2 regions of the Pectobacterium versatile genome follow, and region 2 is predicted to be linked to the other one. Evidence: predicted binding sites of a transcription regulator. Region 2 holds the regulator's gene; the other holds the start of a gene.
The links. Region 2 encodes CRP, which controls carbon source genes, mostly activating them, when cyclic AMP is high. Its sites were predicted from a motif close to ATGTGANNNNNNTCACAT; they were not measured.
Positions count from the first base shown of each region.

Region 1: aaeR (HTH-type transcriptional activator AaeR) is a predicted target of CRP. The motif match lies at 3,145-3,162, and genes of this name have one in related genera.

Region 1 covers NZ_CP034276.1:344,997-349,405, reverse strand. Annotated here, with positions in the region: gene aaeB (p-hydroxybenzoic acid efflux pump subunit AaeB) at 1-1,657, opposite strand, end outside; gene aaeA (p-hydroxybenzoic acid efflux pump subunit AaeA) at 1,669-2,634, opposite strand; gene aaeX (p-hydroxybenzoic acid efflux pump operon protein AaeX) at 2,642-2,845, opposite strand; gene aaeR (HTH-type transcriptional activator AaeR) at 3,180-4,121, shown strand; gene EIP93_RS01560 (hypothetical protein) at 4,283-4,409, shown strand, end outside.
Region 2 covers NZ_CP034276.1:4,453,804-4,473,141, reverse strand. Annotated here, with positions in the region: gene EIP93_RS20300 (ABC transporter substrate-binding protein) at 1-57, shown strand, start outside; gene EIP93_RS20295 (ABC transporter permease) at 190-1,230, shown strand; gene EIP93_RS20290 (ABC transporter permease) at 1,269-2,150, shown strand; gene EIP93_RS20285 (ABC transporter ATP-binding protein) at 2,122-3,009, shown strand; gene EIP93_RS20280 (ABC transporter ATP-binding protein) at 3,054-3,830, shown strand; gene ppiA (peptidylprolyl isomerase A) at 4,040-4,624, shown strand; gene pelZ (pectate lyase PelZ) at 4,706-5,983, opposite strand; gene pelC (pectate lyase PelC) at 6,153-7,277, opposite strand; gene pelB (pectate lyase PelB) at 7,922-9,046, opposite strand; gene EIP93_RS20255 (ISAs1 family transposase) at 9,690-10,799, opposite strand; gene pelA (pectate lyase PelA) at 10,927-12,051, opposite strand; gene EIP93_RS20245 (aminodeoxychorismate synthase component II) at 12,734-13,309, shown strand; gene argD (bifunctional acetylornithine/succinyldiaminopimelate transaminase) at 13,429-14,655, shown strand; gene crp (cAMP-activated global transcriptional regulator CRP) at 14,798-15,430, opposite strand; gene EIP93_RS20230 (OsmC family protein) at 15,804-16,211, shown strand; gene EIP93_RS20225 (phosphoribulokinase) at 16,251-17,120, opposite strand; gene EIP93_RS20220 (YheU family protein) at 17,246-17,482, opposite strand; gene EIP93_RS20215 (hydrolase) at 17,479-18,531, opposite strand; gene EIP93_RS20210 (LysE family translocator) at 18,638-19,240, shown strand; gene EIP93_RS20205 (ABC transporter ATP-binding protein) at 19,300-19,338, opposite strand, start outside.

The sequences.
Region 1 (4,409 bases), 880 kb from region 2:
GTTGATACAGAGCTGGCAGGTGATTTTCTTTTCGCCGCGCGGTGTTGGTCGTCAGGGCCGAGACGGCACCATACACAAAGCGATTCAACAGCGTTCTCCCCGTGTGTGCTTTGGTGTTATCCCGGATCAGCAGGATCACCATCAGTGCCAGGAAACAGCCGATGATCTGGCCGATCGCGCTGTCCAGGAACTGGCTAATGTTGAACGTCATCGGGTTATCCAGCACCAGGATATTGATCGTACTGGCTAATGCGCCCAGCGAACCCAGCCGACGCTTTTGTACCTCAAGCCCGAGGAAGAAAGCCATCGCCCCCAGACTCAGACACAGCAGCAGCATGCTTTGCTGCGTTGACGGCATGATAAACATGAACATCAATGCGCCCAGCGGCAGCGCGTAGATCGTCCCAAAAAGAAAATCCTTCGCCATCATCTGTGGATTCGGCAAACGCATGGCAAGCGACGTCACCACCGCAATCATCACCATACACACACTGCCGGAAGTCCAGCCAGTGCTTAGCCAGAACAAGCAGCCCAGCGCCGTCGCCACCCCAGTGCGTAAACCGTTGATCATGGCATGATGAGTTTCAGCCGAAGGCGCTTTAATTTCCACCTCGCTGTTCAGCACGTCAGCTTCTATCGTATTAATGCGCCCGTTAGTCTGTACGCCCTTCGCCAGCAGCAGATAGCGTGTCGCCGCGCCAACCCAACTGACCAACGTAGGCGGCACATCGCGGCTGTCAGCTGCAATCAGATGGCGTAATGCTTTCACACGGCAATGCACATCGCGGAGCGATTCAACAGGCTGCTCCAACACCAATTTCAGGCTGCTTTTTACTGGGGTCGGGACATCCTGCAACATCAGATAGGTTTCACACGCCTGTGTGATCATCGTGAGCGATTGCGTATGCAACGATGTTAAGCGGCGATTGCTGTTCTGCCAGCGTGAAGACTCCAGCATCAGGCTGCTGTGCATGCCGTTTAGCGCGGTCGTTTTACGCACCAACGCGTGCCATGCCGCGTCTATCGCTTCTTTCTCCGCCCCGCTCATGCTGAGTTGCAGTAGCCGATACTGATCCACCAGCAGTTCACCGATACTGCGGTCAACATCCTGCTTGATCGAGCGTGGCGAAAACAGTAAATCCGCCAGAATGGCACAGACGATGCCCAGCACAATCTCGCTACAGCGCTCCACGGCAAACTGCGGCGTCAGCAGCGGCGTTCCCTGTGTTGATACAATAATAATCAGCGCGGTATAACCCGCCAGCCCGAAGATATAGGCATTTTCGACTTTAACCAGCGAGGAAACCCAGGTGCAGAGGCCTGCCCAAATACAGCACAGCATCAACATCACAACGGGCGCGCGAACGGTGGCGATAATGATGATAAGTGCACCGATACAGCCGATAAACGTACCGATGATGCGCAGAATACCACGATGGCGGATCGCACCAGAAAACGGTTCACCACCCGCAGCGAACGCCGGGCCAGCGGCGACAATCGCGGCCGTCAGCACCGACCAGCGCGGCGTTTCCAACTGGAGGTGGAAACCCAGAAATAGGGATAGCACAATCGCAAAGCTCAGCTTGAAGGCAAAGCGAAAACGCGCAAACTTCGGTGTGGTATAGAATCTGGATACTGTCAACGACGGGGTTTTCATCATCGCCTCACTTAGCCAAACTCACGCAGGCGATAAAGCAGGCGAATGAGCGGCGACGGTTTTTTGTCGTTGTTGACCTGCTCGCCGGTGATCACTACGGTGGCCGTCGTGCCAGCCGGATAGAGATCGCCCATTTGTCGATCGAGACGGATTTTTACCGGCACACGCTGTGCCAGACGCACCCACTCCAGATTGGAATCCACGTTAGCCAAGCCTTTCGTGTTCGCACTGTTGCTGCTGTTATTGACCCCAGCCGCTACGCTATCCACCGTGCCGTAAAATATTTTTTCGCTACCCAACGGGGTGATTTCCGCACGATAGCCACGGCGAACACCTTCAAGTTTGGTCTCTTCCATGTACGCCAGCAGGTAAAATGAATCCTTTTTCACCAGCGCCACCGCCGTATTACCGCGTTCGATGAACTCACCGCTCTGCACATGCAGATTGGTGACCCAGCCATCGGCAGGAGCGCGTACCACGGTACGTTCCAGCTCCAGTTTCGCCAGCGATAATACCGCCTGTGCTTTAGCAAGCTGGTGCGTGGCGGTTTCCAATGCATTACTGGACTGATCGATATTTTCCTGCGACATCGCACTGATGCCCAGCCGCGCCCGACGACCGGATTCCCGGCGTTTTTCCGTCACCAGCGCCTGATAGTAGGCAACATCCGCTTCCGCCTGTGCTACGGCCTGGTGGTAGCGCGGCTGATCGATGACAAACAGCACATCACCTTCGTTTACCAGCTGGTTGTCCGTGACGCGAACATCGGTCAATAACCCGCTGACATCTGGCGCGATCGCCACGACATCCGCCGTAAATTTGGCATCACGCGTCCAGGGCGATTCGGTATAGAACGCCCAGACACGGAAGATTGCCACAATCGCACACAGCACAATCACCAGCGTGATGACCACGCGGCTCAGTTTTTTGATCAGCACAGCCTGCTGTCTAAACAAGGGTAAAAAGAAAGCTTTCACAGACACCTCACAGACCGTAGCGGAACAGTAAATAAAACAGACAGCAGAACAGCGCGCTGTTAAACAGTGCAGGATGCCAGACGAAGTCATAGATCCCCGTCGGTTGCAGCAGGCGGTTCACGACAAAAAATAGGGTCAGCGATACCAGCAAGACAAAAAATACAGGGGGAAATGACAGCCCGAACAGCACCATAACCGGGAGTGAACTCATCCTCTTTTCCTTTTTCTAATAGGTAACGGTAGCGAGCAGGTGTGCTACCGGGTGGTAAATTATGTCGTCTGGCGCGGCCTTTCAGCACCGACAACAGAGCCTCATCCCGCAGGCGGGCAGCCAACGGATGGGATAACGTTAAACTGATGAATAGCGATGTCAGCAGGGGCTGACTAACGATGGGAAATCAGCGTATTACTCTAATTGGGTAAATAAACACAATCATTGAATGGCTCTGTTCTGCCCAGAACCATCGGATAGGCTATATTATGGATGCTTATTATCACCTTATCTACATAGTGTGATCTAAATCACTTTTAAGCCAGAGTGAATAATGGAAAGACTAAAGAGTATGTCGGTGTTTGCCCGCGTGGTGGAATTTGGTTCTTTTACCGCCGCTGCCCGTCAGTTGCAGATGAGCGTATCCGCCGTCAGCCAGACCGTCACCAAGCTTGAAGATGAACTACAGATTAAGCTGCTTAATCGCAGTACGCGCAGCATTGGTTTGACAGAAGCGGGGAAAATTTACTACCACGGCTGTCGCCGCATGCTGCATGAAGCGCATGAGGTCCATGAGCAGCTTTACGCCTTCAACAACACGCCGATCGGCACGCTGCGCATCGGCAGTTCTTCCACGATGGCACAGAATGTGTTGTCCACCATGACTGCCGCGATGCTGAAGGAATATCCCGGTCTATCCGTCAATCTGGTCACCGGGATTCCCGCTCCCGATCTGATTGCCGACGGGCTGGATATCGTTATCCGCGTCGGTGCACTACAGGATTCCAGCCTGTTCTCGAAACGCTTAGGCTCGATGCCGATGGTGGTCTGTGCCGCGAAAAGCTATCTGGCACAGCACGGCACACCGGATAAACCGGCAGATATGGTGAATTTTTCCTGGCTGGAATACAGCGTACGGCCCGACAGCGAATTCGAGCTGATCGCCCCGGAAGGCATTTCGACCCGCGTCACACCACAAGGGCGTTTTGTCACTAACGACCCGCAAACGCTGGTGCGCTGGCTCAAGGCTGGGGCGGGCATCGCGTACGTGCCGCTCATGTGGATCGTGGACGAAATCAATCGCGGCGAAATTGAGATCCTGTTCAACCGCTACCACTCCGACCCGCGCCCGGTCTACGCGCTCTACACCCGCAAAGACAACCTGCCGCTAAAAGTACAAGTCTGCATTAACTACATGACGGAATACTTCAAAAACGTCGCCCTGACGTATCAGGGCTATCGACAGAATCATAGCGAGGAAAAAAAACCGCGCTAATAAAGCGCGGTCTTAAAGGGATCTAGGGATATCAGCACGAATTACGCAGTGCCGCCAACAGGCAAGCTTTGCCCTTAATGACTACGGGTATATCAAGATTGTTTTTCGATCACTTCGTGGCATAATAAATATTCCCTGTACACATAAACAAGGATAGTTGAATGAAAAATATGTTTTGCGATATAAACTCAACATCAACATTCCCAAAATGGAATTTTATTGATGCTGGATTATGGTATTTACTTCCTGATGATGAAAGATATGTCACTGGTAATCCTAGGTTGTGGG
Region 2 (19,338 bases):
TATGTGCCGCATCCGTCTTCTACGACGCATCTGCGTGAGGTGTATAAGCAGCGCTAGTGTCCACACGTTAAACCGGATGATTAGTCGATACGTTCCCGGCTAATCATCCCGATCAGATACGTTAAAAAGAGATGACCGCGTGAGTGGTGATTTGCTGTCGCCGTTCACCGGGATATCAGGAGAAAGAACATGGTTTTCTCTGATTGGATCAAGCCGGGTGGAGTATTGCGTCGTTTGGCAAAACGTCTGTTTCAGGTCGTCGTCACGCTGTTCGGGTTATTAATCCTGACCTTCGTGATCGGCCGCGTGATGCCAATCGATCCAGTCCTGGCTATTGTCGGACAGGATGCCGACCAAAGTACCTATCAACAGGTTTACCAACAGCTGGGGTTGGATAAGCCGCTGTATGTGCAGTTCTTTATTTACTTCAATTCACTGATGCATGGGGATTTGGGCAATGCCCTCCTGACCGGGCGACCGGTCGTGGATGACATTATCCGCGTTTTCCCTGCCACCATCGAGCTTGCCACCATGGCGATTATCGTGGGTGCCGGTCTGGGCGTGCCATTAGGCGTGCTGGCGGCGGCGCGACGCGGCAAGTGGGCGGATTATGTGGTGCGTTTTATCAGTCTGGCCGGTTATTCCACGCCAATATTCTGGGTCGGGATGATGGGGCTGCTGGTGTTCTACGCTTGGCTAAACTGGGTGGGCGGTGCCGGACGGGTTGATATGGCCTACGACGGTCTGGTGGAGAACCGTACCGGCCTGCTGCTGGTGGATTCGCTACTGGCGGGCGAGTGGGAGGTGTTCCGCAGCGCGCTGAACCATCTGGTGTTGCCCGCCACGATTCTCGGTTTCCACTCGCTGGCCTATATCAGCCGTATGACGCGTAGCTTCATGCTGGCGCAGCTTTCGCAGGAATACATCATTACCGCGCGAGTGAAAGGGTTGTCTGAGTTCCGCGTTGTCTGGGCGCACGCGTTTCGCAATATTCTGGTTCAGCTTCTGACGGTAGTGGCGCTGGCGTATGGCTCGCTGCTGGAAGGGGCGGTACTGATCGAAACGGTCTTCTCATGGCCAGGCTTTGGTTCCTATCTGACAGGCAGCCTGCTGCTGGGGGATATGAACGCGGTTATGGGATGTGTGCTGCTAGTCGGGTTGATCTTCGTGACGCTTAACCTGCTGTCGGACATGTTGTATCAAATCTTTGATCCGAGGACGAACGCATGAATATTTCCTCTGAGCCGCCGGTCAGCCGTGAATCGGTAATGCGAACACCACCGGAAAAACGTGTGAGCCGCCTGCGGCTACGCGGTGCGCGAATCGGCGGGTTTCTCTTGACGATGATGCGCAATCCGCTGACCGCGATTGGTTCTGCGATTGTGCTGATGTTGATTCTGGTCGCCATCTTCGCCCCGTGGATTGCCACGCACGATCCGCTGGTACAGGATTTGGCTAATGCGTTACAGGCTCCGAGTGCGGCGCATTACTTTGGCACCGATGAGTTTGGGCGCGATGTGTTTAGTCGTCTGGTCTATGGTTCACGCATCACGCTGTATATCGTGGCGCTGGTGTCGGTCACCGTTGGGCCTATCGGGCTGGCGCTGGGTGTCGTTGCAGGGTATTACGGCGGCATCGTCGATACCATCCTGATGCGTATCACCGATATCTTCATTTCGTTCCCTAGCCTAGTGTTGGCGCTGGCGTTCGTTGCGGCGCTTGGCCCGGGTCTGGAGCATGTGGTGATTGCGATTACGCTGACGGCCTGGCCGCCGATTGCCCGTCTGGCAAGGGCGGAGACGCTGTCACTGCGTCACGCGGACTTTGTTTCTGCCGTGAAGCTGCAAGGCGCATCCTCTATCCGTATCCTGCTGCACCACATTGTGCCGCTGTGTCTGCCGTCGGTGATTATTCGTATCACGATGAATATGGCGGGCATCATTCTGACAGCGGCGGGTCTGGGCTTTCTGGGGTTGGGGGCACAGCCGCCCGATCCTGAATGGGGCGCGATGATCTCTGCGGGTCGTCGTTACATGATGGAGTGCTGGTGGTTAGTAACTATTCCGGGGCTGGCGATTTTAATTAACAGCCTGGCGTTCAACTTCCTTGGAGACGGCCTACGTGACATCCTCGATCCCAGAACTGAATAAGTCTTCTCAACGTGCGCCGGGAAGCTCGCCCCTGATGGAAGTGGAAAATCTGCGGGTAAGCTTCGTGAACCGTGGTGCTGTGACGGATGCCGTGCGCGGCGTCTCCTTTACGCTGGGCTGTGAAAAGCTGGCCATTGTCGGCGAATCGGGCTCCGGTAAATCGACGGTCGGCCGTGCGCTGTTGCAGTTGCATCCGCACAGCGCGCGGATTACGGCGGATAAACTGCGCTTCGGCGATACCGACCTGCTGAAAGCGGATGAGGCGCGGATGCGTCAGATCCGCGGCAAGCGCATCTCCATGATTATGCAGGACCCAAAATATTCGCTGAATCCGGTGGTGTGCGTTGGCGATCAGATTGCCGAAGCCTATCTGGCGCACCATCGGGTGTCGCACCGCGATGCGAAGGAAAAGGTCATGGCGATGCTAGACGTGGTACGTATTCGTCAGCCAGAGCGCGTATACAATCTGTACCCTCATGAGATCTCGGGCGGACAGGGGCAGCGCATCATGATTGCGATGATGCTGATTACTGAACCTGAAATTGTGATTGCCGATGAACCGACCTCCGCACTGGATGTGTCCGTGCGACTGCAAGTGCTAGCGATGCTGGACGATCTGGTCAGCGAGCGCGGTCTGGGGCTGATTTTCATCAGCCACGATATCAATCTGGTACGTAGCTTCTGCGATCGGGTGTTGGTGATGTATGCCGGGCGCGTCGTGGAATCCATTGCCGCCGCCGATCTGGACAACGCGCAGCATCCGTACACGCGTGGGCTGCTGAATTCGCTGCCGGATATCGACCATCGACGCCCGCGTTTGCCGGTGATGAATCGCGATCCAGCCTGGATCAATGGATAAAGGGGATAATCATGGCAACTGAAGCAATGAGTCAGCGCAAGCCGATGATCGAAGTGAATAACCTGAATCTCTCTTTTGGGCAGGGCAGCACGTCGAATCAGGTATTGTACGATGTGAATCTTACCGTCAACGACGGCGATATCTTTGGTCTGGTGGGGGAATCGGGTTCCGGTAAAACCACAGTGCTGAAGTGTCTGGCCGGGCTTTTTAATCATTGGGAAGGCACGCTGCATATTGACGGGAAGAAACTGGCACACCGAATCGATCAGGCGCGTTGTCGCCGGGTGCAGATGGTGTTTCAGGATCCGTACGGATCGCTGCATCCTCGTCATACCGTGGAGTCGATTCTGGAAGAGCCGCTGTCGATCCACCGCTTTGACGATCGTGACGATCGTATCGATACCTTGCTGGAGAAGGTGGGGCTGGGAACGCACTTCCGCCGGCGTTATCCGCACCAGCTTTCGGGTGGACAGCGTCAGCGTGTGGCGATTGCCCGAGCGCTGATTCTGGAGCCGAGAGTTCTGCTGTTGGATGAGCCGACGTCGGCGCTGGATGTGTCGGTGCAGGCGGAAATTCTCAATCTGCTAACGGAGTTGCAGCAGCAGGAAAAGCTGACCTACCTGATGGTGACGCATGACTTGGGCGTGATTTCCCACCTGTGCCATAAAGTGGCGGTGATGCAATACGGTAAGATACTGGAAACGTTGGAAACCGACGACCTGACCAGCGATATGCCGAAGGATGCCTATACTTCCATGCTGGTGGACGCCAGCCGTCAGTACAGCCGCGATCTGGCGGTGCGTTCGGAGCGCATGGGCTAGGTACTTATGGACTCGTCGCGCTGCGCGATAATCATCATGATGAGGGCCGAGCAATCGGCCCTTTTTCTATCTTGGGCACAGGTTTTTGCTCACAGTTGGTTACGAACAGACTTTTATACGTAAAAAAAGGTAAATGGGTAGCGTTGAAGAGTGCGGATACTTACAATCATTACGCTTTCTGTAGTCGGCCTCTTCAAAAAGGAATTCTCATGTTCAAACGTACTCTGGTTGCTGCGGCAGCCCTTATTTCACTGACGGCATTTTCTCCCGCCTTTGCGGCTTCCGACGCCACCACGCGTGTGCTGTTGACGACGTCTGCGGGCAATATCGAACTGTCTTTAGATAATCAAAAGGCACCAGTTTCGGTAAAAAATTTCGTCGAGTACGTTAACAACGGTTTTTATAACGGGACGACATTTCACCGTGTGATCCCTGGCTTTATGGTGCAGGGCGGCGGCTTTTCTGGCGAAATGAGCCAAAAAGCGACGAATGCGCCGATCAAGAATGAAGCCGATAACGGTTTACGTAACCAGCGCGGCACGATTGCGATGGCGCGCACGTCTGATAAAGACAGTGCGACCAGCCAGTTCTTTATCAACATCGCGGACAATGCGTTCCTCGATCATGGCCAGCGTGATTTTGGCTATGCCGTGTTCGGTAAAGTAGTGAAGGGCATGGACGTCGTGGATAAGATCTCTCAGGTGCCAACGAAGAATGTCGGGCCTTACCAGAACGTGCCGACCACGCCAGTCGTGATTCAGTCCGCGAAAGTGCTACCCGGATTGGCAAAATAGATAAGCAAAGAACCGAGAATACGACAAAGGCCACTGATGTGGCCTTTTAGCATTTTACTCTGCTATTCCAGTAGCACCGTTTTATTCCAGCGCGTTGGCCATCTGCTGTAGCCAGGCATCTACGCCAGTGCTCGGTACGTTCAGCTGACGGTAGGTCGCGGTTGCAACGGGATAGCCGCCGACGTCTTCCTGGCTGTTCACGAAGCCACCTTTCCGCTGTTTGAAATTCTCCACGATACGTTTATCAACGGCATCACGATCTTTAGGGCGTGCGCCTGCGCCTTGCAGTACTTGATTAGTGACGGCGCTGGCCGGTGATGCCGTTAAGCCTGCTGGCCAAATAGGGGACACTTTAAGTAAATTAATCCCGCTGCCTGACGTTTGCGGTGCCGCTTTTCCCTGAGCATCGTACGCGAGGTTATCTGACATCCAGACATCGCCGGAGCTGTTGCTTCCTACCAGTCCTAAACCTGCTTTGGTATTCGCGCCGTAGTGCATCACGTTACCCGCAACGGAGACGCGTGGGCTGGCGGGCATGGTTTTCCCTTCCCACTCTCCTTTTACGCCACCAACGCGAACGCCCCAAATGCCGGGGTTGTAGATCAGGTTATTGACCATGACACCTGTAGAACCTGCTTTAAACCAGGCATTGCGCTCGTTGTTGTGCGCGTACAGGCTGCCCACGATCGATACGTCGGTCACGTTATCGTGAACCAGCGTCCCCATCGAGTGAATACCTTTGGTGTGAGCCGAATCGTATAGGCCTTCAGCAACGATATTATTCGAAAGCGTAATGCGGTGTGCGGTGCCCTGCGGTCCGTCATAGCGTGGGCCGGAAATAGACAGGTTTTCGTCCGTACCCCAGGCGAAACTAGAGTGGTCGATCACGACGTTGTAGGCATCTTTGCCGTTGATGGAAACATCGCGTTCAAAGCCGCTTTTTTTACCCGTACCGGCATCGCCGATGCGGAAACGAATATGCTGCATCAGCACATCATGTGTGCTGATCCCCATTCCGCCGCGAATGATGGTGATACCGGGAGAGGGAGCGGTCTGGCCGGCAATGGTGACAAACGGTTCTGATAACCGAAGGTCACTTTTATTTAGGTCGATAATGCCGCCAACCTCAAAAACGATAATGCGCGGTCCTTTGGCGGCCAGCGCTTCCCTGAGTGAACCTGCTCCAGAAGAGGCTAGCGTGGTGACGCGAATAATGCGTCCACCGCTGCCTGCTACGGTATCCGTTCCGAATCCTTTCAACTCTGGTGCTGCCGGTGTGGCGGCGCTCGCCATCGGTATACCAACACTAAACACTAAGCCGGTGCTGAACAGTGCGGCGAACAGAAGAGAACGTTTCATTTCATTTCCTTGAATATTAACGATAAAAATGAGCGAGCCCTTAGGGCTCGCTCAAGTGCGGCCCGAACGATAAACCGACGGGCGTTAAGCTTGTTTGCAGGCTCCAGTTAGCACAGGACAATGAGGGGCGGGGCCTGCAATTCGCTTATTTACCTTTCACGCTTTGCAACTAGTTGCAATTTGCTGCTGTCAGCACGGCAAGGTTTTTGTTCACGCCAGCATAGTTCGCCAGTTTGTCCTTCACACACTGTGCAGAAACTGGAGAGTAGCTGTAAGGAACAGAAGCGAACGTACCGGTGCTTTTCCAGTCTTCGGCATTCACGTAGGGTTTGGTATCTTTATCCCAAGTGATGTTGTATTTAGCGAAGTCGGCTGGGCTCATGACGTTGTTATTACGCAGTTCCCACGTACCGAAGTTGGAACCGTCATAACGTGAGGTCACTGGGTTTTTCGCATTCTCGAACCAGTTACGTTCGATCAGCGCAATCCCTTTCTGACGCACGTTCAGGCCAGAGCTGGTGATGCCAGTATACAAGTTGTTGTAGGCATGAACCTGACCACCACGTTGCAGTGGGAGGCGAGCGTTAACGTCGTCGTAAATATTGTGATGATAAGTCAGGTCACGGCCCGTATCGCTGCTGCTGAAGCCGCTCAGCCCCACTTTTTTGATGCCATGAATGTAGTTGTACGAAATGGTCACGTTGGTCGAAGCTTTCTTAATATCAATCGCGGACTCGAATGTCGTGTCACCGTCTTTTGTACCTGCGCATTCAAAGTTTTTCGCGAAGATCTCGTTGTGGTCAATCCAGACGTTCGGCGTGTTATCGATACGAATGGCATCGCCATCCTGCGCGCCGCCCGGCATGTAACCAAAACGCATGTTACGTATGACGATATCGGATGACTTTGTCAGCCAGATCCCGAAGTTGGCGGACGATCCGTTAGTTCCAAGGATGGTAATCCCTTTGGTGAACTCTTTGATTTCCACACCTCGGGCATCCTTACTCCACTGGCCGCAGATGTTGGCCTCAGCGGCTTTGATCAGCGCGTCTTCATTACCGTTATAGGTGATGACAAGCGGGTAAGCGCCACCTTTGACTTTCTTGCCATTGGAATCCAGCTTCGCGGCTTCGATGATATCAATAATATCTTGCATGGAGCGCGCTGTTTTTTTCACGGCACCGGCAACGTCACCACCGTCAGTGGTGGCATAACCCCCCGTATTTGCCGCCATCGTTGGTTGGGCCGCAAGCAATAACAGCCCAGCGGCTGCAGAAGGCAGTAGGTATTTCATTAGGGTACTCTCCTTGGAATAGAATTTTTGTTTGGGCATTTATGATCCACATAGCCCAGATTATATTATTTTGGTGTTTCAATAAAAATGAAATCAAGGTTTATTGAAATCCCAATTAATTCTTACCATAAAATTAAAAGAATTCAATATTTCGATATTAAATATATAGAGTGAGTAACGGTGGAAATCACAAAAACTAATAAGTGCCTATTTTAAATGGTAATATTTTTTTTCATTTTTTCTAAAATTAGGCCGTTGAGAGTTTTATGAAAAATAAAATTATATTTCGTTTTATTACTCACTGAGATAATGGTGTCAGAAATAGTTGATGCCGATCAAATTATTAATTAATCACGTGTTGATGGGCTGTTGTTATTTCTATTGATTACTCCTTAATTAAAGGATGGTTTTCTTCATTAATAAACCAAGCTATTAATTTATTCTATAAATAGTTAGTCTGATATTTAATTTATGCATGCTCTTTAGGAATGCATATCCATGTTCGCGCCTGAGTTTCCATAAAAAATGAGCGAGCTCTAAGAGCTCGCTTGGGTAGAACCATGCTTCTGTATGAAGAGTCACGGCGCGGGATATTCAGACTTATTGCTTCCTGTCTTGCGACGACGGAGAAAGACTGACCGCGTTTATTTGCAGTTAGCTGCTGTCAGTACTGCCAGGTTTTTACCGACGCCAGCATAGTTTGCCAGTTTATCCTTCACGCACTGTGCAGAAACTGGAGTGTACTTATAGGAGACGGCAGGGAACTTACCGGTGCTCTTCCAGTCATCCGCATTGATGTGAGGAGAGGAAGGCTTGCCCCAGGTGATTTTGTATTTGGAGAAGTCTGCCGGTTTCGTGATGTTGTTGTTACGCAGCTCCCAGGTACCAAAGTTTGAGCTGTCGTTACGTGCTGTCACTGGGTTGAGCGCATTCTCGAACCAGTTGCTTTCAATCAGTGCGATCCCTTTCTGACGCACGTTAAAGCCTGAACCGGTGATGCCGTCATACAGGTTGTTGTACGCGTGAACCAGACCACCACGTTGCAGCGGCAGGCGTGAGTTAACATCGCTATAAATATTGTGATGGTAAGTCAGGTTACGGCCCGTATCCGTATTGCTTGCGCCGCTCAGGCCGACTTTCTTGATACCATGAATATAGTTGTAGGATACCGTGACGTTAGTTGACCCTTTTTTGATATCGACAGCCGATTCAAAGGTGGTGTCATTGTCTGGCGTGCCTTTACACTCAAAGTTCTTGGCAAAGATTTCGTTGTGGTCGATCCAGACGTTCGGGGAGTTATCGATACGAATGGCATCGCCGTCTTGCGCGCCGCCCGGCATATAGCCAAAGCGCATATTACGTACCACGACATTAGAAGAGTTCACAATCCAGACACCGAAGTTGGCGGATGAGCCATTGGTTCCCTGGATAGTAATGCCTTTGGTGAATTCTTTGATTTGCACGCCGCGTGCGTCTTTACTCCACTGGCCGCAGATATTCTTTTCAGCCGCTTTGATTAATGAATCTTCATTACCGCTATAGGTGATGATGAGCGGGTAAGCACCGCCTTTGACTTTCTTGCCTTTTGAATCCACTTGCGCGGCTTCAATAATATCCACAATTTCTTTCATAGAACGTGCTGTTTTTTTCACGGCACCGGATACTTCTCCACCATCCGTAGTGGCATAGCCGCCCGTATTTGCGGCCATTGCGGGTTGAGCCGCGAGTAATAGCAATCCGGCAGCTGCCGTAGGCAATAGGTATTTCATTATCACTGTCTCCTTGGAATAGAATTTTCATGGGCATTTATCGATCCCTATGCCCGATGTAACAAGTATAAATTTTTCAACAAAAATGAATTTCAATTTTGATGAAAAACCAAGGGAAGTGTGGTCAAAAAATAAGATCAGTTCAAGGGTGAAATGTTAAATGTATTGCGGGTGAAACATTTTGTAATACTGATGATTGGACGATTTTGGTTTTATAGGAAATAATTTTCTTTTAAATTAACGGTAAATCATAAGGTTACTTTTTTAGTAGATAATAAATGCACTCGGGTTTCTTTATTGATTGGTTTTTAAATTGTTATTTTTCTTGTGGCAATCGCTGCCGCTAGCGTAAGGAAATCATCTTAAGTCAAAATATACTATCACAGGCCTATTCAATATTGTTTACGTGATGAGTCAGTTTTATCGTGAATTTTAGTTTTTTAAGAAATAACGATTATTAATCGCTATATGGCGTTTCTTTACGTGATAAAAGAAAAATAGACCTCGGCTTATTGGTGAAATTGTCATGAGTACGACGTCTATTTTCATGGCGGTCACGCTGACAATCTTGCTCGGGCCTCTCAAAAATGAGCGAGGCCGAAGCACTCGCTCAGGAAGAACCCCAGGGCCGGAGCATACTTTGTTAATGACATTTAACATTCGCAAAAATCATTAACTCCCGATAGTCATCATCCAATAGTGCACGTTGCACTTTGCTTTTCATACTCCGGTTTTGTGTGCTCTCCATCTTTGCCAGATTGAGCGCCATCTTTCTGACTAATGACAAGACTTTTGTACCATTCTCATCGTGAATACGGCAAGCATCTTCTTTATAAACAACATCTAATACCCAGTGCAGACTGTTCTCTATGCCCCAGTGATGACGGACCGATGTCGCCATAAACTCTGCATCAATATCGTAAGATGACAGATAAAATGCCGTATCCAGCGTATTCGATTTTTTGTCTTTACGGTGTCTTTCAACCGCGACCAGTGTTTTTATTGAAGGCCATTTCTCCTGTAACTCCGGGCTCAACTCTGCCGGTATTTGAAAAGTAATACGGCGCTCCATTCGGCCATGCCCTTTATCCTGCATTTCATATTGTGCTAACGCGGTATTATCGTTAAACGCCTCATGGAATTGCGCTTTCACTGCATTAAACAATGTCGGCTGATTTCCTTTGACTTGTACAAGGTAATGACCTTTTCTCGCCACAATGCTTTCAAGCGTTTCTTTTTGTGCATGTAACGCATCAAGCGTTATCAGTGCATCCTTGATGTTAAGCATGCAAACAAGATTCTGTACTGTTTTGATTTCTTTTCCTTTTCCCTCGGCCATATCCTGATAAAGCGCAATGCCATTATTCAGGTCATAAGCATTAACAGAGTGAAAATCGTTACGACTCCACAGAGAGGCACTTTTCAGCGTCTTTCCATCAATCGCAATGAGTGGCTTGCTTGATTTGGCGCGAATGTCATTAATCCAGCTAAAAATACAGAACTGAAAGCTGTCGGGATCGACGGCTTTCATTATTCTGGCAATAGTATGACGCCGTGGTATGCCATTGGAAAATAATCGAAATTTTCTTAACCAGTCGAGGCGTAGTTCACCAAACTGTTGAATTTCAGCCCACCCATTTTGTCCACTGGCGACCGCAGCGAGAACAAGAAATAGGACATCAACAAGATGATGTTGTTGATTAATAGGAGAACGAGTTTCCTCTACCAGAGAGAGGTGGTCAAAAAGTGTCATATCAAGACCTCAAAAAGTTATTCTACTTTGAGATCAGTCTATTAGAGAATAGTTCAATTTTTTAACAAAGTGTGATCCGGCCCTGGGAAGAACCCGACGCAGAATGAATGCGTCGGGCTTAACGCGTTTATTTACAGTTGGCTGCTGTCAGTACTGCCTGGTTTTTACCTACGCCAGCGTAGCTTGCCAGTTTATCCTTCACGCACTGTGCAGAAACTGGAGAGTAGCTATATGGGACGGCTGGGAATTTACCGGTGCTCTTCCAGTCATCCGCATTGATGTGCGGTGTGGATGGTTTACCCCAGGTGATGTTGTATTTAGCAAAATCAGATGGGCTGGTAATGTTGTTGTTACGGAGTTCCCAAGTACCGAAGTTGGAATCGTCATTACGTGCGGTCACTGGGTTGAGCGCATTTTCGAACCAGTTACTTTCGATCAGTGCGATCCCTTTCTGACGGACGTTAAAGCCTGAACTTTTGATGCCGTCATACAGGTTGTTATAAGCATGGACTTGGCCACCACGTTGCAGCGGCAGACGTGAGTTAACATCGCTGTAAATATTGTGATGGTAAGTCAGGTTACGACCGGTATCCGTGTTGCTTGAACCGCTCAACCCTACCTTTTTCACGCCATGGATATAGTTGTACGACACGGTGACGTTGGTTGAGGCTTTCTTGATATCAACCGCGGATTCAAAGGTGGTGTCGTTGTCTGGCGTACCGGCACATTCGAAGTTCTTGGCGAAGATCTCGTTGTGGTCGATCCAGACGTTCGGTGAATTATCGATACGGATGGCATCACCATCTTTTGCACCGCCAGGCATATAGCCGAAGCGCATGTTACGTACGATAACGTTGGAAGAGTTAACCATCCAGATACCGAAGTTAGCGGAAGAACCGTTGGTTCCGAGGATGGTGATCCCTTTGGTGAACTCTTTGATTTCCACACCGCGCGGATCTTTGCTCCACTGGCCGCAGATGTTAGCTTCGGCGGCTTTGATTAGCGCATCTTCATTACCGTTATAGGTAATCACGAGCGGGTAGGCCCCACCTTTTACCGCTTTACCGCTTGAGTCCTTTTTCGCGGCCTCAATGATATCGACGATCTCTTGCAGAGAACGCGCCGTTTTTTTCACCGCACCAGAAACGTCGCCGCCGTCAGTGGTGGCATAACCCCCCGTATTTGCCGCCATTGTCGGTTGGGCAGCGAGCAGCAACAGCCCAGCTGCTGCAGAAGGCAGTAGGTATTTCATTATGTACTCTCCTTGACATAGAATTTTTTTGGGTATTTATCACTACACACCCTGTGTAATTTAAAAAGGCTGTTTCAACAAAAATGAAAATAAGGTTTGTCTATAAAGCCGAGCTAAGTGTTAACAGAAAAAATAAACAATACAAGATGGGGCGTTAAATATATTAATTAAATAACAGAGGACAGTTGAGAGGATTTGTGTCTATCTATTTTAAATAGAAACTAATTTCCATTTAAATCATTTAAATTCATAGTGTTGTGTTTTTTAATCTTTGTTGTTTCAATCTGGATTCTTTATTTTTTATCCATTTGATATGCGTGGTTTATTCGCTTGTTGAGCGATTGTGATCGCCATCAAAAAATATCATTTTAGAAATGATCCCTTTAGTTTTTCTTTCTTTTAAAAAAAATGAATTAATTCATAGGCGGTTTTTTCTTATTATTTTTTTTGTTAAAAATAATTTCAAGGTAATCGTTTACTGTGAATTGGGATAATAAATAAGGCCTATTAATAAAGATGTTTACTGATGAAATAAATGATTTATGATCGATAAAATTATTACCATGCTAATTTCTTAAACAGCGAGATCGCCACCTTTGTCTTTGATGGTGACGAGGGGTGGGTACCTGACGCGGATTTCATGTATGTTAGTACGGCTTTTCCGACTAACAGTGCAATGACTATGCTGCTAATTATCGATAACTACGACTCCTTTACCTACAACCTTTACCAATACTTTTGTGAGCTTGGCGCACAGGTCGTGGTGAAGCGTAATGATGAACTGACGCTGCGCGAGATTGAACGGCTTGCGCCTGAGCGATTGGTCATTTCACCTGGCCCTTGTACGCCGGATGAGGCGGGCATTTCACTGGCTGCTATCCGTCACTTTGCCGATAAACTGCCTATTCTGGGCGTGTGTCTTGGTCATCAGGCGATGGGGCAGGCGTTCGGCGCGCGTGTGGTGCGAGCACGGCAGGTCATGCACGGGAAAACCTCAGCGATTGCGCATAGCGACACGGGGGTTTTCACGGGGTTGGCTCAGCCTTTGACGGTCACCCGTTATCATTCGCTCATTATTGATGCCGCCTCACTACCCGATTGCTTTGAAGTCACGGCTTGGAGCGAACATGAAGGAAAGCGTGATGAGATTATGGGGATCCGCCATCGCGCATTGCCGCTGGAAGGGGTGCAATTTCACCCAGAGAGCATTCTTAGTCAGCAAGGGCATCAGCTTTTGGATAATTTCCTTAAAATTTAGCCATATAGAAAGTTATTCTCTTCAGTAGCTGATTTAATATTGCCTGAAATTGATTTTTTATGCATATTTATTGACTATATTTTCATTCCGACATGATGGACAGCAGAGTGAGGCAGCAAATGGCAGCAGAGCAGAAAGCAGTGACACGGGATACTCACGATAAAGTGATTTTGCCGGTTTATGCACCCGCGAAGTTTGTACCTGTGAAAGGTAAAGGGAGCCGCGTCTGGGATCAGGAAGGCCGCGAGTATATCGATTTCTCCGGCGGTATTGCGGTTACGGCGCTGGGCCATTGCCATCCTGCACTGGTTAGCGCGTTGCAGCAGCAGGGTGAAACGCTGTGGCACACCAGCAATATTTTCACTAATGAGCCTGCGCTACGCCTCGCTAGCAAATTGATTGATGCCACTTTTGCCGATCGCGTGTTCTTTGTTAACTCCGGCGCTGAGGCTAACGAAGCCGCCTTTAAACTGGCGCGTCACTATGCGGTTAAACGCCATAGTCCGTATAAAACCAAGATCATCGCCTTCTACAATGCGTTCCATGGCCGGACGCTGTTCACCGTCTCGGTTGGCGGACAGCCTAAATATGCTGATGGTTTCGGGCCTAAGCCTGCGGACATTGTCCATGTTCCCTTCAACGATCTGGCTGCGGTAAAAGCGGTGATGGACGATCACACCTGTGCGGTCGTGCTGGAGCCGATTCAAGGCGAGGGCGGAATTACGCCTGCGACGCCTGAGTTTTTACAAGGTGTGCGCGATCTGTGCGATCAACACAAAGCGCTGCTGGTATTTGATGAAGTGCAGAGTGGGATGGGGCGTACCGGTAAATTATTCAGCTACATGCACTACGGTATTACGCCGGATATTCTCACAACGGCTAAAGCATTGGGCGGCGGGTTCCCGATTAGCGCGATGCTGACGACGGAAGAGATCGCATCAGCCATGACGGTTGGGGTACACGGCACGACCTATGGCGGCAACCCGTTGGCCTGTGCGGTGGCGGAAGCCGCGCTGGATATCATTAACACGCCGGACGTGTTGTCGGGCGTGGCGGATCGTCACGATCGCTTTGTCAGTGAGCTTGAGAAAATCAATCAGCAGTACGGTGTATTCGAACAGGTTCGCGGTATGGGGCTGCTGCTGGGTGCAGAACTGAAACCGCAATGGCACGGTCGCGCGGGCGAGTTCCTGGCTGCCGCAACGGCTCAGGGGCTTATGGTACTGATGGCTGGGCCTAACGTGATCCGCTTTGTACCGTCTTTGATCATTGATGAAGACGATATTGCGCAGGGGATGGCGAAGTTCGCCAAAGCCGTCGCGCAGGTCGTTAACGCAGCAAACTGATTAGACATAAAAAAACGTAGGGAACGTTTTTCAACGTTGCGTTAGCAACGGCCCGAAGGGTGGCGAGCAGGAAGCTCGCCATAAAAAAAGCGTGAGGCCGAGGCTTCACGCTTTTTTATTGGTAGGGTACAGCGACAGGGGTTTAGCGAGTGCCGTAAACGACAATCGTTTTACCGTGTGCAGAGATCAGGTTCTGGTCTTCTAACATTTTCAGAATGCGGCCCACGGTTTCACGCGAGCAGCCAACGATTTGCCCAATTTCCTGACGGGTAATTTTAATTTGCATGCCATCTGGATGCGTCATGGCATCAGGTTGTTTGGCCAGGTTGAGTAGGGTTTGGGCAATACGGCCGGTCACATCAAGGAAGGCGAGGTTGCCGACTTTCTCAGAGGTAACCTGAAGTCTGCTTGCCATTTGCGCAGACAGACGCATGAGAATATCCGGGTTAACCTGGATGAGCTGGCGGAATTTTTTATAGGAAATTTCAGCCACTTCACAAGCGGTTTTTGCCCGAACCCAGGCACTGCGTTCCTGACCTTCTTCAAACAGGCCGAGCTCGCCGATAAAATCGCCCTGATTGAGGTAGGAGAGGATCATTTCCTTGCCTTCTTCATCTTTGATTAGCACTGCGACAGAGCCTTTCACGATGTAGTAAAGCGTTTCTGCTTTTTCACCTTGGTGAATCAGCGTGCTCTTCGATGGATACTTGTGAATATGACAATGGGAAAGGAACCATTCGAGAGTTGGGTCTGTTTGCGGTTTGCCGAGAACCATTCGCTATCATCCTCTGTTGTAATTCACTGCGCAAATTACAGGGGTCAGAGTTCCCTGTACGGCGTGTTTAACTGCTAAAAAATAAAATTCAGTCTAGGCAGAATGACGTCAGGGAATATACTGGAACCACTGTACCCTTGATTTTCCGGTTGCTGCCTTGCCGCATCGTAAACGTGGCTGGGTATATCTGGCCACGTAATCATCTTCTTCGTTTCTGGGTTTGTCCAGAAAAGGTCTATTCTATTTTCGTTTTAACACAGCTTTAAGGATGTGTCTTGTGTTGTCTCGCTTCAGCATGACAAAGCTCTGATTAACGCTGGTTTTTGTACAGTAACGATATAAATTTTCAAAAAATTTTTAGTGGAGAGGCATCATGCAGGCTCGGGTAAAATGGGTTGAAGGCTTAACGTTTTTGGGCGAATCCGCATCAGGGCATCAGATATTGATGGACGGCAATTCTGGCGATAAAGCGCCCAGTCCGATGGAAATGGTATTGATGTCCGTAGGAGGATGCAGCGCGATTGACGTGGTGTCGATTCTGCAAAAAGGTCGCAACGATGTGGCGGATTGTGAGGTGAAATTAACGTCAGAGCGTCGGTCTGACGCGCCGCGTTTATTTACCCACATCAATCTGCATTTTATCGTGACGGGAAAAGGACTGACTGACAAAGTTGTTGAGCGAGCTGTCGCCCTGTCGGCGGAAAAGTACTGTTCTGTGGCACTGATGCTGGGCAAAGCCGTTGAGGTGACGCACAGCCACGAAGTTAGGGTGCTGGAGTAATTTCTTTCTCTGGGCACGACGCTGCCGTGCCCGTTTAGCTTATTCGATCGTTTTCCCTTCGATTAACCGCTGCACCAGCGGTGCCATGATTAATTCCATCGCCAACCCCATCTTCCCGCCGGGAACGACCAGCGTGTTGATATGGGAGATAAATGAACCCTGCAACATGGCGAGCAGATAGGGATAATCAATATTATCCAATCCCTGAAAGTGAATCACGACGAAGCTTTCGTCCAGTGAGGGAATCGACTTGGCGGCGAACGGGTTGGAGGTGTCCACGGTAGGCACGCGCTGGAAGTTGATGTGTGTGCGAGAGAACTGCGGCGTTATGTAGGTGATGTAGTCTTCCATCGAGCGGACGACGGAATCCATCACCGCTTCACGCGAATGGCCGCGCTCATTGACGTCACGAATCAGCTTTTGGATCCATTCCAGGTTGACGATTGGCACCACGCCGACGAGCAAATCGACATGCTGTGCCACGTCGTTTTGCTCGGTGACCACGCCGCCGTGCAGCCCTTCATAGAACAGAATGTCGGTGGGTTCCGGCATCGGCTCCCACGGTGTGAACGTCCCAGGAACCTGATTATAGGGAATCGCTTCATCGTAGGTATGCAGATATTTGCGCGTCTGGCCGCGCCCGTGCAGGCCATATTCGATAAACGACTGTTCTAGCAGGCTGAAATCATTCGCTTCCGGGCCGAAATAGCTGATGTGGCGTCCTGAATCACGCGCTTTACGAATCGCCATATCCATTTCCGGGCGGGTATAGCGGTGAAAGCTATCGCCTTCCAACTGGGCTGCACGCAGATCAAACTGCTGGAAAATCTTACGGAAGGCCAGACTGGTTGTTGTGGTTCCCGCTCCGCTGGAGCCGGTAACCGCAATAATCGGATGCTGATGTGACATAAGGCGCGTGACTCCGTGATCGCGAGGTTCGCATAGACCGAAGGCCTGCGCGTATCCTCAAAAAAGACGTAATTAGTTATCATTGTTAGCATGTTTGGCGCGTTCTTTCACGACTTTCGCCATGCTCAATAAGGGGCATGTCCTCCGGCATTGAGCTGGTTGCGGGGCATGATATTGAGCGTTTCATGTAACTCAGACCACACCAATACCACCTCGCCAGATTGGAGCTGGCTGCGGATATCTTCCACTTTCTGCGCCAGCGATCGCTCCTGTTCGCCGTAATCGGTGCCTTCCCGCAGGACGAAAGATTCAATGATGCTATCTAGTGTTTCTGGATCGAGCTGTTGCCAGGGAATAATCACGCCATTCCTCCTGAATAAAAAGTTCCTGAATAAAAAGTTCCTGAATGAAAAGATCCCGAAGAAAAAGAATCGGTGGCATGGTCCAAAAATGGGCTAAGCCAATTGGGAATGCGCTGTTCCAGCCACATTTCCGGTTTCAGCAACGTTCCACCGACGAAGCCGACATGCCCACCATGTTCCGTCAGCTGATACTCAATATTAGACGGTAACTGCGACAGATCGGGAATCACCTCCGACGTCATGAAGGGATCGTCCTTCGCATGGATAATGAGCAGCGGTTTACGAATCTGAGGCAACAGCGGCAGAGCGCTACAGCGTCGATAGTAGTCGGCCGCATCGCGAAAGCCGTAGATACGTGAAGTAATGACGTCATCAAACTCTCGTAGCTGGCGGATTCGCTTCAGCTGCGGCAACTGAATCGGCAGCGTGTCTGGATAAGCCGCCAGCTTACGACCGGCGTTTTGCTTCAGCAGACGCAGCAGGTAGTGCTGATAGACGCGAGAGAAGCCTTGTTCCATCCTGCGGCTACAGGGTTCGAGCATCAAGGGGGCGGAAACAATGACGGCCGCGGACAGGGAGCAGGCTTCGCCTTGCTGAGCGAGCAGGTAGGCCAGCATATTGCCGCCGAGAGACACGCCGATGGCGGCGGTAGGCGCATTGCCCAGCGTCTCTTGCATCCAGTGCAGAAAATAGCTGGCATCGCTGGTTTCGCCAGAATGATAAATGCGCTTCATCCTGTTGGGCTTCCCGCTGCATCCGCGAAAATGCATGATGACGGCCAGCCAGCCGCGCTGCTTACAGGCATGTAGCAGGCCGTGAGCGTAGGGGCTATGAAAGCTGCCTTCCAGCCCGTGAAACAGCACCACGCGCGGTTTGTGTCGCGCTTGCTCAGGGGCTTCGCTCCAGGCCAGATCGACGAAATCGCCGTCCGGTAATTCCAGTGACTGCCAGACTGGCGAGAACTGTGCGTGACGGCGAATCAGACGCGGCAATAGCGTTTGCAGATGTGGGTTATGGGCGCCGCTCAGCGGACGAAAGTGATTATGCATAAAGGATATGGAAATCTTGTTGTCGACTCTTGTACGATCAATATCACACTGTTAGCTTCAATGCTGCCAGTTGGTACGACATTTGGGTCAGGAGCGCCCACAAATAATGGAACTGAGTTTATTTCTTTCGATGTTGGGATTTTTGTGGGTAGCAGCCATCACACCGGGGCCGAACAATATGCTGTTGACTACCTCGGGCGCGAATTTTGGCTTTATGCGTTCACTGTGGCTGATGGTTGGCATCATACTGGGCATGCAGAGCATTTTGCTGCTGGTGGCATTCGGTGTAGGTAGTTTGATTCTGATTTACCCTTCGCTGCATTTTATCCTGAAAGTCCTCGGCAGTGCCTATCTGCTCTGGCTGGCGTGGAAAATCGCCACGGCGGCTTATGAACGGCTGGAAACGTCCGCTGCGCCGCCTCAACCGATCCGGTTTTATCAAGGGTGGTTGCTGCAATTCCTGAACCCGAAAGCGTGGCTCATGGCGCTGGGGGCGGTTGCCAGCTTTAGTCTGGCGGGGGAAGGTTATAACCAGTCTGTAATCGCCATAAGCATCGGGATTGTGCTGGTTAATCTGGTGTCCGGCGTCATCTGGCTCGGGTTTGGCACGATGATTGGGCGACTGCTGCGCAGTAAGAAAGCGTGGATTATCTTTAATGTATCAATGGGGCTGCTGACCGCCGCCTGCGTGCTGTTGATTTGGCATTAAGGCTTTGTTCACGAGTATAGCGAGCGGGGGAGACACCCGCTCGGGTGGGTAAATGCAATTTACTCGCTCTGCATCATCTGCTCTAGCTGTTCCTGCGC